DNA from 4 places in the Streptococcus sp. XMC genome. Region 4 is predicted to be linked to each of the others. Evidence: predicted binding sites of a transcription regulator. Region 4 holds the regulator's gene; each other region holds the start of a gene.
The links. The regulator Rex, encoded in region 4, represses fermentation and respiration genes when NADH is low (regulators of the CRP and FNR family bind a similar motif). The targets are predictions, from matches to a motif close to TTGTGAANTANTTCACAA.

Region 1: LXO72_RS02755 (formate/nitrite transporter family protein) is a predicted target of Rex. The motif match lies at 1,798-1,815, and genes of this name have one in related genera.
Region 2: LXO72_RS00420 (2,3-butanediol dehydrogenase) is a predicted target of Rex. The motif match lies at 1,689-1,706, and genes of this name have one in related genera.
Region 3: LXO72_RS06550 (class II fructose-bisphosphate aldolase) is a predicted target of Rex. The motif match lies at 1,816-1,833, and genes of this name have one in related genera.

The regions. Positions count from the first base shown of each region.
Region 1 is NZ_JAJTNQ010000001.1:594,635-597,843, reverse strand. Features, by position in the region: gene rplL (50S ribosomal protein L7/L12) at 1-163, opposite strand, end outside; gene rplJ (50S ribosomal protein L10) at 240-740, opposite strand; ribosomal protein L10 leader region at 779-914, opposite strand; gene LXO72_RS02755 (formate/nitrite transporter family protein) at 977-1,774, opposite strand; gene LXO72_RS02750 (glucosaminidase domain-containing protein) at 1,966-2,664, opposite strand; gene yihA (ribosome biogenesis GTP-binding protein YihA/YsxC) at 2,811-3,209, opposite strand, start outside.
Region 2 is NZ_JAJTNQ010000001.1:99,861-103,069, reverse strand. Features, by position in the region: gene LXO72_RS00425 (pullulanase) at 1-430, opposite strand, end outside; gene LXO72_RS00420 (2,3-butanediol dehydrogenase) at 590-1,630, opposite strand; gene LXO72_RS00415 (hypothetical protein) at 1,739-2,119, opposite strand; gene gatB (Asp-tRNA(Asn)/Glu-tRNA(Gln) amidotransferase subunit GatB) at 2,218-3,209, opposite strand, start outside.
Region 3 is NZ_JAJTNQ010000003.1:2,226-5,434, forward strand. Features, by position in the region: partial or broken gene LXO72_RS06545 (DeoR/GlpR family DNA-binding transcription regulator) at 1-734, opposite strand, end outside; gene LXO72_RS06550 (class II fructose-bisphosphate aldolase) at 890-1,771, opposite strand; tRNA gene LXO72_RS06555 (tRNA-Leu) at 1,949-2,034, opposite strand; gene LXO72_RS06560 (CTP synthase) at 2,159-3,209, opposite strand, start outside.
Region 4 is NZ_JAJTNQ010000001.1:742,523-745,731, forward strand. Features, by position in the region: gene LXO72_RS03440 (cysteine desulfurase family protein) at 1-384, shown strand, start outside; gene LXO72_RS03445 (DUF1831 domain-containing protein) at 374-721, shown strand; gene LXO72_RS03450 (DUF4649 family protein) at 721-957, shown strand; gene LXO72_RS03455 (redox-sensing transcriptional repressor Rex) at 1,051-1,695, shown strand; gene radC (RadC family protein) at 1,884-2,567, opposite strand; gene LXO72_RS03465 (porphobilinogen deaminase) at 2,630-2,908, opposite strand; gene LXO72_RS03470 (class A sortase) at 3,061-3,209, opposite strand, start outside.

The DNA.
Region 1 (3,209 bases), 150 kb from region 4:
AATCTTTAGCAGCACCAGCGTCAGCAGCACCAGCTGCAGCAACAGCTACAGGAGCAGCTGCAGTTACACCAAATTCTTCTTCGATAGCTTTTACAAGGTCGTTCAATTCAAGGATTGAAGCTTCTTTAATTTCAGCAATAATGTTTTCAATGTTCAATGCCATTGTTATTTCCTCCAAATAAGTTTTTATATTTTATGTTTTTATTTTTTGTAGCTAGGCTACGCTGCGTAGCTTAAGATTAAGCTGCGTCTTCTTTGTTGTCTGCAACCGCTTTGACTGCAAGAGCAACGTTGCGCACTGGCGCTTGAAGTACAGAAAGGAGCATAGAAAGAAGTCCTTCGCGGTTTGGAAGAGTTGCAAGAGCAAGGATCTCTTCTTTTGATGCGACAGCGCCTTCGATTGCACCACCCTTGATTTCAAGTGCGTCAGCAGTTTTAGCAAAATCGTTCAAGATTTTCGCTGGTGCAATAACATCTTCGTTAGAAAATGCTACAGCAGATGGTCCAACAAACACAGATGCAAGATCTTCAAGGCCAGCTTTTTCAGCTGCACGACGTAAGATTGAGTTTTTAATAACTTTGTACTCAACTTCGCTTCCACGAAGCTCACGACGAAGAACTGTATCTTGGTCAACTGTCAAACCACGAGCGTCAACAACGACGATAGAAGCAGCAGCTTTCATTTTTTCAGCTACTACATCAACTAGCTCCGCTTTTTTAGCAATAATTGCTTCACTCATTAGTGTGTTCACCTCCGTAATTATTTTGCTTGGGGAATTTTTCCAAAAGAAAAACGCGCCCAAACCTAGACACGAAAGTACAATACGCTTCTTTTTACATGATACGTTTTGTCCTCGGTAGGATCTTTATGAGTCGAGCTCCCCTACTGTCTTAGGCAGTTTTTTCAAACCGTTATTTAGTTTATCACATAAAAAAAAAGAATGCAAGTATTTTTGCAAACTTTTTTTAAAAATAGTTAATCTTTATAGATAGTCTTAGTACGATTGAGCCATGCATATGCCAAGCCCATGATCACTCCTCCTCCTACCGAGTTACCTACAAAGGTGACAGCGTAATGACGAAGAACATTGAAGAACTCTAAGTGAGGCAAATCTTTAGAAATAGAATTAAAAGTAGCTAATGAGAAAGAAGCAAAGTTCGCTGCGATGTGTTCATTGGTAAGGAAAACAAACATATAAATAGCCGACAAAGCCATCAGAACTTTCGCTGTTTCATCTTTAAAGAATAAATAGGACAAAATAGCTATATTAACAAAGATGTTGGCAACAACCCCTTCAAAGAAAACCAATTGATTAGAACGTTGCAACTTCATCTCTACAACCGAACCAAGGAAGCCTTTTGGATTCAGATTTGCAAAAGCACTTGTCTGACTAAAGAGGAATGCGAGGAACAAAGCACCAACCAGATTAAAGAACGTACAATAGAGTAAAATTTCTAAAGCTTTCTTCCAATTAATCTTCTTTAAATAAACACCGGCTGTCAGGTACATCATATTGGAAGTCGTTAACTCACTATTTAAGAATAGTAAATAAACCAAACCCCACGCAAAAATAAATGGGAATAAGAAACGACCAGAACCTGGCAAGAAAGTGTTGAGAAGATCTGCCCCCACAATCCCTACTGCAGTACTCATTGTCAAAAACGCACCCGCGAACATAGAGCGAACCGCATAACGAGCTTTAGAAGCCGTATATAATTCTTCCTTCTTCTGACATGCTGCTTCTACCTTAAGAACAAAATTTGATTCTCCCATCTGAATCTCCTTATATATTGAATTTGTGAACTTCTTCATTATATCATAGAATAGACTTTCTGAAAAGGTTTTCAGAAAAATTTAAAGTAAAAATCCTGAGTCCCACAAGAAAAATAAATAAATCGATTTAAAACGATAAAATAGAAAAACAGACTTTGACAGTCTGTTTAAAATTCAATTTAAATCATATCTTATAAGAAACGATTCGCCCAAGCGATATCCAAGTTCAAGATTTCTTGTGTTGTATATTGTTGGCGATAAGGATTGTAGACAGTACCTTCATAGCCACCATACACACTTGGTGAATCATACTGAGTAAGGTTGTAAGTTTCAATGATGTGGTTCAATTTTGCATAGTAACTGGTATCAGTAGCATAGACACCCGTTAAAGCAGCTGTTGCATCCTGATAGCTAGTTGTATTGCTCTTCCAAGCGCCAGCAAAGTGACCTTGTTTCAAAACAGCAACATAGTCTTGCAATGATTCATAGTAGCTAGGGTATGAACGGAAAGCATCGTTGATAGTATAGGCATTGCCAGCTCCATCATCTTCCCATGTTTGCATCACTGCTGATTGACCAGCATAGCTCCCTTTAATACCAAAAAGGTTGTAATGTGGATAAGATGACAAACCAGATTGACCAGCACCACTTTCTAAGATGGCTTGAGCAATCATAACAGATGCATACAGGTCATTTTCTTGACCAAGTTGGCGAGCAGATTCACCGATTTGTGAGATGAAGGCTTCTGTTGGATCTGCATATTGAGAATATGCTTCATCATTAGCTCCAACGTTTCCTACGTGCTCACTCATGGCTGCCGCTACTGTTCCTGCAGCTACCAGAGCTACTAAGGATCCAATCAATTTCGATTTATTTAGTAATTTTTTCAATGTGATAATCTCCTAATGTTTTAATGAAAACTCTTTAAGATGATTATAGCACAGAAAAGCATATAATTGTTGAGTTCAATATTACATTTTAATTACAATATCGAGATAAATCAAACAAATAAATAACAGGTTAGTAATAATACGATTTATTCCGAAAAACTATAGTCGAAAATTGCGTCCCAAGCTTCTTCTACTCCAGTTTTATTGACCGATGAGAAGATGATAAAGGTATCTGTTTTATCAAAATCCAGCTTCTTCTTGATCATGGATTCATGCTTGTTCCATTTTCCTCTTGGAATTTTGTCGGCTTTGGTCGCAACCAAGATAACAGGGATCTCGTAATATTTTAAAAACTCGTACATTTGGACATCATCTGCCGAGGGTTCATGACGAAGGTCAACTAAGCTGACAACCGCTCTTAAATTTTCTCTCGTTGTCAGATATTCTTCAATCATCTTGCCCCATTTCTCGCGTTCTTTTTTGGAAACACGAGCATATCCATAGCCAGGTACATCGACAAAACGAAGTTTGTCATCGATATTAAA
Region 2 (3,209 bases), 640 kb from region 4:
CATCCCAGGTCCAGAGCCCCTGAGTTTCCTTGTTTTCTTCTGGTAGCTTTTTCACATGAATCCGGATGGTCTGATCAGCAATCGGCTCCTCTGCCTTCTCAGACTGAGGAGAAGCAACCTCTTCAGTGAGGGCGCTTACATTTTCAGGCGCAGTGACACTTTCTTCCGCCACTTTTGGAGTTTCACTTGTCTCAGTGTTCGCAGCTGGCTTCACATCTGATGAAGAAGTGCTTGCTTCATTTGACGGGGTTGCCACCACTTCTGAAGCTGTTGCGGGGGGATTGACCACCTCATCCGCACTGACTGGACCAGCAAAGGCTGTTAAGAGGGCCAAACTCGTCGCAATCGCCACCGAACCAACGCCATTTTTCAATCGACGAATCGCATAGACGACTTGTTTATCGCCTGTTACAGAAGAATTCTGTTTCATATTTGTCTCCTTAAAATGATTAGTGTTCAACCAGTATAGCATGTAAAAATTATTTATGCAAGCGTTTTCTCAATTTATACTATCTTTTTATATTGTCCTCCCTATTTTTAAAAAAACCAGCCCAAATGGACTGGTTTTATTCTGTAAGGATGTAGTACATTATGGCTCAACCAAAATCTTGATTTGCGATTTATCTTGCGTTAATTCGATAAAGCCATCTTGAACAATGTTTTCCAATTTGATTTTCTTGGTAACCAATTTTTCAGCAGAGAAATAGCCTTGTTCCATCAATTCCAATACTTTAGGGAAGATGTGGCGATAAGCGATAATCCCTTTGAGGGTCTTTTCTTGAATGGCGAATTCGTTTGGATTGATGCTGGCTTCGCGTTCCCAAATGGATACGACCATACACTCACCTGCCTTATGGACAGCTGCCAAAGCTTGTCCAAGAACAACAGGAACCCCTGTTACTTCATAAGACACATCCGCTCCCCCATCCGTCAAACGATGGATGGCTTCTACGACTGTTTCACCTTCTTCTGGACGAACCACAATGGCACCTAGCTCTTCTGCTTTGGCTTGACGTTCAGGGGACAATTCAACCGCATAGATTTTTGAAGCACCAGCTGCACGAAGGGCTTCCACGATTAAGAGACCGATAGGCCCCAAACCAAAGATAACAGCTGTATCTCCTGCCTTGATAGCAGATTGACGAACTGCATAAACGGCTACAGCAGCAGGTTCTGTAAGCGCTGCTTGCTCATAGCTCAAGCTATCTGGAATCACATGGACCAAATCTCCATCTAGGACACAGTATTTAGCAAACCCACCATCTGCCGCAAGACCGACGAAGTTCAAATTTGGATCAAGGTTATAATCACCAATTAAGTTGTGTTTTGCTAAAATTGGCTCGATCGTCACACGATCACCGACTTTAACACGAGTCACATCGCTTCCAACTTCAACAATTTCTCCAGCAAACTCGTGACCGAGGGTAACGGGTGCTTTTTGACCAGAATAGACATGCTCTTCTGTTGGAATGAAGATTGGCCCATCCAAGTATTCATGCAAGTCTGTCCCACAGATTCCCGTGAATTTGACCGCAACCTTTACTTGATGAGGTTGTACTTTAGGGACTTCTACTTCTTCGATACGAACGTCCTTCTTGCCATGCCAGCGAGCAGCTTTCATTGTTTCCATATGATTCTCCTATTTTTCCATGAATTGCAATTCCCTTTCAGGAAACCCGACAAGCATATTGTAAACCCTTTCACAAACTTTGTCAAGAAGAAACAGACGGTTAATATCTTAATTATCGGTCCGAGATGACTCTAATTTCCAACCGACAATCCAGCCCAGAACAAGAAGATAATTTTCAAAAGCTCCAATAGCATTTACTGGCAAATGATAGTTGAGATAAGCAAATAAATGATTGGTCCCAATCCCAAGCCCACCAATGATCAAGGCCAATAAAACCGTACGAAGATAAAACCAATCATATTTGAGTTTGACAGCAATCAGGATCACAAGGACCGCCACATTCCAAATCCCAATCTCCCGTTGCCAACCGACAGAAATACCATATCCCGAATGACTTCCCATATAAGTTGGAAAGAAGAGCTGAAAGATAATCGCTCCAGACATGGCGATGATAACCAGGACAAATAAGACTCTTAAAAATTTGTTCATGTAACTCCTCCTAATGCCAGTTGATATGTAATGATCTTTCCTATTCTAACACAATTTTATGGATAGTAAAAACCAACCTTTCGGCTGGTCTTTCTCTATTACTCTTCTTTCAACTTCGCCAATTCTTGGGCAAGTAGTTTAAGAGCTACTTGTGGGTTGGCTTGGCCTTTAGTTGCTTTCATGAGGAAGCCGGTGAAGGCCTTGTCAGCGTTACGTTTCCCTGACTTGAAGTCAGCTACGGCTGCTTCGTTATCTGCAAAGACTTGGTGGATGATTGGGATCAAGACTTCAGGATCTGAAATCTGTACCAAGCCAGCTTTTTCGACGTATTCACGCGCACCGCCACCGTTTTTCGCCAAGTGAACGAAAACTTTCTTGGCAATCTTAGATGAAATGGTTCCATCTTCGATGATGGCAATCATTTCAACCAAATTTTCTGGTGTCAATTGGATTTCTTCCAGCGTTTTGCCTTCTGCATTCAAGAATTGTGCGACTTCACCTTGGAGCCAGTTAGACACTTGTTTGGCATCGCCACCAAGGGCCACAGCTGCTTCAAAGAAGTCAGAAGTGACTTTCGTCGCTGTCAATTGGTTGGCATCATAGTCAGACAAGCCAAGCTCTGCCACATAGCGAGCACGACGGTCTTTTGGAAACTCTGGCAACTCCGTACGCATTTCCTCAATCCACTCATCTGAGATTTCAAACAAGGGGAGGTCTGGTTCTGGGAAGTAACGGTAATCCGCAGCTCCTTCTTTGACACGCATAAGAATGGTACTCTTGTTGGCTTCATCATAACGGCGTGTTTCTTGACGAATAATCCCACCTGAACGCAAGATTTTCGCTTGACGCTCCACTTCGTATTCAAGACCTTTACGGACGTTTGAGAAAGAGTTCAAGTTTTTCAACTCAGTCTTAGTACCAAATTCCTCTTGACCGTATGGGCGAAGGGAAATGTTAGCATCCACACGCATCGATCCTTCTTCCATCTTGACGTCTGAAATACCTGTGTATTGGATGACTTCTTTCAAAGCTGTCAAATAAGCATAGGCTTCTTCTGGAGAACGCATATCGGCTTCAGATACGATCTCAA
Region 3 (3,209 bases), on a different contig from region 4:
TTCCTCTAATTCTTCATGTGCTTTCTCAGATGCATCGTCCGTTATCCCGCAGTTACTTTTTTCAAAGAACAGATAGAGGTAAAGTCTTCCTTACCAATCTTGGAGGAGTCAATCAGTAGGTAAGCTTCGGAAGAACGTTCTAAAGCTAACTTTTGCGTATAGGCTTCTTCAAAAGAAGAGGTCAGAACCCGTCCATCCACAATGCCATTCCCACTAAAAAACATCTTGTGGAAGTACATTCTTTCCATGAGAGTGTTCGTTATCTCGCCGACAAAAGCTTGACTTGTTTCTCGGAGTTCTCCTCCCAAGAGGATTACCTTAAAGGTATCACTTTTTTTCTTTAACAATTCTTGAAAAATCGGTAGACAATTTGTCACCACACGCAGTTCCTTATTATTAATGGCTTCGGAAAGAACCTCAACAGAGGTCCCCGGCCCAAGGAAAATACTCTCACCTTCTTTTATCAGCTCGCTAGCTTTCTTCGCTACTTCACGCTTAGCCAGAATATTCTTTAGCAACTTCTCTTCATGGGGCAGTTCCCGTGAAGGGAGGAATTGGTTACTTTTGGCTCCATTTCGAACCCGAATAAGGAGACCTTGCTTTTCCAATTCAATCAAATCCCGACGGACCGTCATATCCGACACCTGCATACTTTCCATGATGTCTTGAACATAAACGGTTCCAGCCTTATTGACCAGATTGATAATCTCATTCAGTCTTTCCTGTTTTCTCATTTCCTACCTACTTGCTTCATTTTTGTTTATTATAACCTTAAATTGTCAGAATCGCAATCATTTTTTGTTTACAATAAACACTTTTCCAAATAAGAGAACCAAAAAAAGGCTTATCCTTGCGGATAAACCTCTGGTTAATAACGTTTCAAGCAAGATTAAGCTTTGTTTTCGCTACCAAATACGTCGATACGTTCTTCAACTGAAGCTGTGATTGCTTCGAATCCTGGTTTCAAGAATTTACGTGGGTCGAAGAGTTTCTTCTTGTCGTATTCTGCTTCGTTTGCATCGTATTCACGTACAAATTGACGAGTTGCGTTAGCGAATGCGATTTGGCATTCAGTGTTAACGTTAACTTTCGCAACACCAAGTTTGATAGCTTCTTGGATTTGCTCATCAGGGATACCTGAACCACCGTGCAATACGATTGGAAATCCTGGAAGAGCTTCTGTCAATTTCTTCAAGTGATCAAGGTCAAGACCTTCCCAGTTTGCTGGGTATGGACCGTGGATGTTACCAATACCTGCTGCCAAGAAGTCGATTCCTGTAGCAACCATTGCTTTAGCATCTTCGATTGGTGCCAATTCACCTTTACCAACGATACCGTCTTCTTCACCACCGATTGTACCAACTTCAGCCTCAACTGAGATACCTTTAGCGTGAGCTTTTTCTACAACTTCTTTCGCCAATTTAAGGTTTTCTTCAACTGGAAGGTGTGATCCGTCGAACATGATTGAAGTGTAACCAACTTCGATACACTCAAGAGCATCTTCGTAGTGACCATGGTCAAGGTGGATTGCAACTGGTACAGTGATACCCATTGCTTCAACAAGGTTAGCGATCATGTTGCGAGCTACTTTGTAACCACCCATGTATTTAGCAGCACCCATAGAAGTTTGGATCAAAACTGGAGCTTTTTTAGCTTCTGCTGCACGCAAGATAGCTTGAGTCCACTCAAGGTTGTTTGTGTTAAATCCACCAACTGCGTAACCATTGTCACGAGCTGCTTGGACAAATTTTTCTGCTGAAACGATTGCCATTAGTAGTAGGCCTCCTCTATTTTTTTGTGGTTAAACCACTTACATTGTTTATTTTATCACTTTTTCATTGAAAATGCTAGCTTTTCCTGAGCCTTTAAAGCGTTTTCTTCTCTTTCAAGCAATCTTTCTCCTAAATGAACAAGAAAAAAGACAGCCGAAGCTGTCTTGATCATCCGATGCGGAGAGAGGGACTTGAACCCTCACGACCTAAAGCGGTCACAGGATCCTTAGTCCTGCGCGTCTGCCAATTCCGCCATCCCCGCGATTGAGTACCTTACTAGTATATCAATCTTCTACTTTCTTGTCAAGATTTTTTTCAAACTTTTTTCAAAGGTTGTCATTTCTTCACAAAAAAGGAGCAGGTCGAAGGACCTGCTCCCTTGATTTTTATTTGCTATCGTGATTCTCAACGGCCGCTGTAATAAAGGCTGTATACAGACCTTCAGGACGGTTTGGACGGCTTGACAATTCTGGATGGTATTGGCAAGCGACAAAGAATTTGTTCTCTGGGATTTCAACGATTTCGACCAAACGGTTGTCTGGTGAAACACCTGAGAAGACAAAACCTGCTTCTTCGAACTGTTCACGGAAAGCATTGTTAAACTCATAACGGTGACGGTGGCGACGTTGTACCACTTCTTGATGGTCATAGGCAGCAGCTGCTTTTGATCCCCGTTTGAGTTTCGATGGGTACAGTCCTAAACGAAGGGTACCTCCCATGTCTTCCACATTGATTTGGTCCCGCATGATATCGATAATTGGATACTTAGTTTCTGGATCCAATTCGGATGAATTGGCCCCTTCCAAGCCTAAAACGTGACGGGCAAACTCAATACAGGTCAACTGCATCCCCAGACAGACACCCAGCATTGGTACATCATTTTCGCGCGCATACCGAATCGCTTGAATCTTACCCTCAGTACCACGTTGACCAAAACCACCTGGGACGATAATCCCATCAGCGTCAGATAGGAGTTCCGCTACATTCTCAGCTGTCACGTCATTAGCATTGACCCAATTGATCTTCACTTCGGCATCATTGGCGTATCCAGAGTGCTTCAAGGCCTCAACAACAGAAATGTAGGCATCTTGCAATTCTACGTATTTACCAACAAGTGCAATCTTGACTTGTTTTTTGAGGTTCATAACCTTATCAACCATAGCTGACCATTCGGTCATATCTGCTGCTGGTGCATCAATCTTCAAATGATCGCAAACGATTTGGTCCATATTTTGAGCCTGCAAGTTCAATGGAATTTGGTACAAGTGTTCTACATCAAGCGACTCAATGACAGCTTCTGGGGCTACATCACAGAATTGGGCTAGTTTGTTTTTAATACCTTGTCCAGCTGTCTTTTCTGTACGAATGACCAACATATTTGGCTGGATTCCCAAACCACGCAATTCTTTGACAGAGTGTTGCGTCGGCTTGGTTTTC
Region 4 (3,209 bases):
GAAGCAACTGATCAGTTAGACGCAAATTACCAGTATATTCAGAGCCTATCTGAGCGTATCCTAACTGGCCTAGAGGATCTAGATTTTTATCTGAATTGCACAGACTCCAAACTTCCTCATGTCTTAAATATTGGCTTCCCATGTATCAGCAATGATATCTTACTGCTTCGTTTAGACATGGCAGGAATTTCAGTCTCAACCGGCTCTGCTTGTACAGCAGGAACTGTTCAACCAAGCCACGTTCTTGCGGCTTATTATGGCGAAGATTCTCATCGATTGAAGGAATCTATTCGCATTAGTTTATCCGAATTCAATACGACCGCTGAGGTCGATACTTTTATAACAACCATTCACAAAATTTTAGGAGAATTACATGGCATTTGAAACATCTGTCTCATTACCAAACTGCGATTACACATACGCAATCCATCCAAATATTAAAAAATATACCCTACGCGACAATACCTTTGCACAAACAAAGGTTGGGAACTACGAATTAAATCGTTTATTGGAAGCTGTTCCAAACAGCGGGGATGGCTTTAAGCTAAAAATTATCATCAATAAGGATTTAACAGGATTTAAAATTAACATTACTGATAAGTCAGGCCTTCGCTTGGTGAATATTTTTAAAAATCCAGAAAATAAAATCATCCAACAAAAATTCTACTTCCTTATGGATAGTCTAGTTGAACGGGAAATCTTTGAAAGGATTGAAAAGTAATGACCAATGGTCTCATAGTCCTCACTTATTTGGATGCATACAAAAAGGAACGTCAGATCAGCTACGATAATTTGGATCACTGTTTATTAGCTTTTTCAGGCTGTGTGACCCTTCCAGATTCCTATCAGGTTGTTTCTGTATCCTACAAGGGACAAACATTACCTTTTACTGGAAAGATAGGCGACTTCTATCGCTATCTGATTCAGTTTGATCAGAGTTTAAGAAATTCCAACTAAGAAAGAAAAGCACCTTTTTGGTGTTTTTTTAGTAGAAGATAGTTGCTTTATTCACAAACTTTTTATACAATAGATTTGAAAGGTTGTGATATTGTGAAACAAGATAAGACTAATCCAATTCCTCGTGCTACTGCCAAACGACTCTCCCTCTACTACCGCATTTTTAAACGCTTTAATGCAGAGAAAATCGAGAGAGCCAATTCAAAACAGATTGCTGAAGCCATCGGGATTGACTCCGCAACTGTTCGTCGCGACTTCTCCTACTTCGGGGAGCTAGGACGACGTGGTTTTGGTTATGATGTCAAAAAGTTAATGAACTTTTTCGCAGATCTCTTAAATGATAACTCCATCACCAATGTTGCTATCGTCGGTATTGGGAATATGGGAAGTGCCCTTCTTCACTATCGTTTCCATGAGCGAAACAAGATGAAGATTGTCATGGCATTTGATACCGATGATCATGAGTTAGTCGGTACTAAAAGTAAAGATGGTATTCCGATTTACGGCATCTCAACGCTGAAAGAAAAACTAGAGGGACAAGAGATCCAAACAGCCATTTTAACCGTTCCAAGTGTAAAATCTCAAGAAGTTGCAGATGTACTGGTTGAAGCTGGTATCAAGGGAATCCTTAGCTTTTCTCCAGTACACTTAACAGTTCCAAAAGATGTGGTTGTCCAATATGTTGATCTAACCAGTGAACTGCAAACCCTTCTCTACTTTATGCGCAAAAATACATGATAAAATGAGGCTGGGACAAAAGTCCTAGCCTCTCTATTGTCTTTAGATTGTCGAGCAAGACGCAGTGCTTGAGTGGGCTCTACTACGCTGAGTTCATCAGCTTTTATAGCCCTACTAAACTGTGCAGAGGTGGGACGACGAAATCGAATTCTAACGAATGACCGATTTCTGTCCCACTCTCCTTCTTTCTATACCAATAAGTCTGTCTCCTCCCGGTAGCTATAATAATCATCAGTTGAGACAATCAGATGGTCAAGAAAAACAATTCCAAGACAATTGCAAGCTTCAATCATTTGTTTGGTGACACCATCATCATTCTTGCTAGGATGAATGATTCCAGATGGATGGTTATGAACAAGAATTAAAGACGTCGCCATATGCTTGATGGCATAATGCAAGATCTCTCGAGGTTCTGCAATACTACGATTGACTGTTCCGATAAAAATCACTTGCTGATGGATAATTTGATTCTGGGTATTCAGATACAAGGCCAGTAAATGCTCTTGTTTCTCATGGCCGATCTTTTGCTGCATCATCTTTGCAAGCTTCTGACTACTCATAATTTGTTCTGTTTCAATCACTTGGGAAGTCTGGATTCGTTTCCCAAATTCAATAGCAGCTAACAGCTCAATTGCCTTTACTTTCCCAATCCCTGGAACTTCCTGTAGCTCCTGAAAGCTCATACTAGCCAATTCCTTTAAGCTCTTTAGTGAGCCTAAGAGCTCCTGTGCGATCTCGTAGACTGTTTTATTTTTGTTCCCCGTCCGTAATAAGATGGACAGCAATTCTTGATTACTGAGCTTATCAGGGCCTTCTGTAAGCAAGCGTTCTCTAGGTAAAAGACTAGCTTCTTGAAATACAATATGATACATAAAAAACCTCCTCAATTAATAATTCGCAATTGAGGAGGAAAATGGATGAGTCTGTATAAAATTTATATAGGACAAACTACTTCTCTTAGGTTTTCAAGGATTCGAGTTTCTTCATTTGAGAAGTTAATTCTATAGCCTTCTTGCACTTGTTCCAAGGTCGTTAGGAATTGACGAATTTCGTATCGAATTAAGTGTTCTTGATCATCAGGAAGGTTTTCAATGGTTTTAAAGACCTGTTCAACTTCGTAGATTCCCTTGGTAATGAGTCCCGTTTTTGGAAAATCATTGACCAGTAAGCCGTAGAAATTTCTTAGCAGAGTATAGATATCTTCTGTAGGCATTCGGTTCCTCCAAGCTTCTTTCTATCACTCTTCTATTATAAAATAGAAAGCATGCAAAAATATGTCAGTCAGGTAACATTTTATGACTATCCTCTTACAAATTGGCAGAAAATTAACAGAAAAAAGAGGTCAAGGACCTCTTTTTTTGTTGATTATAATTGCATTTGATTATAAGATTTTGTGAAAGCTTCTAGGATATCTTTTGGTGCTTTCGAGTAATCTACTGAAGTTTCTAAAGTACCTTTTACAATCGTACGATAAGTTGCTGCGGCATCCTCACAGGTCACCAAGGTAATTTCAT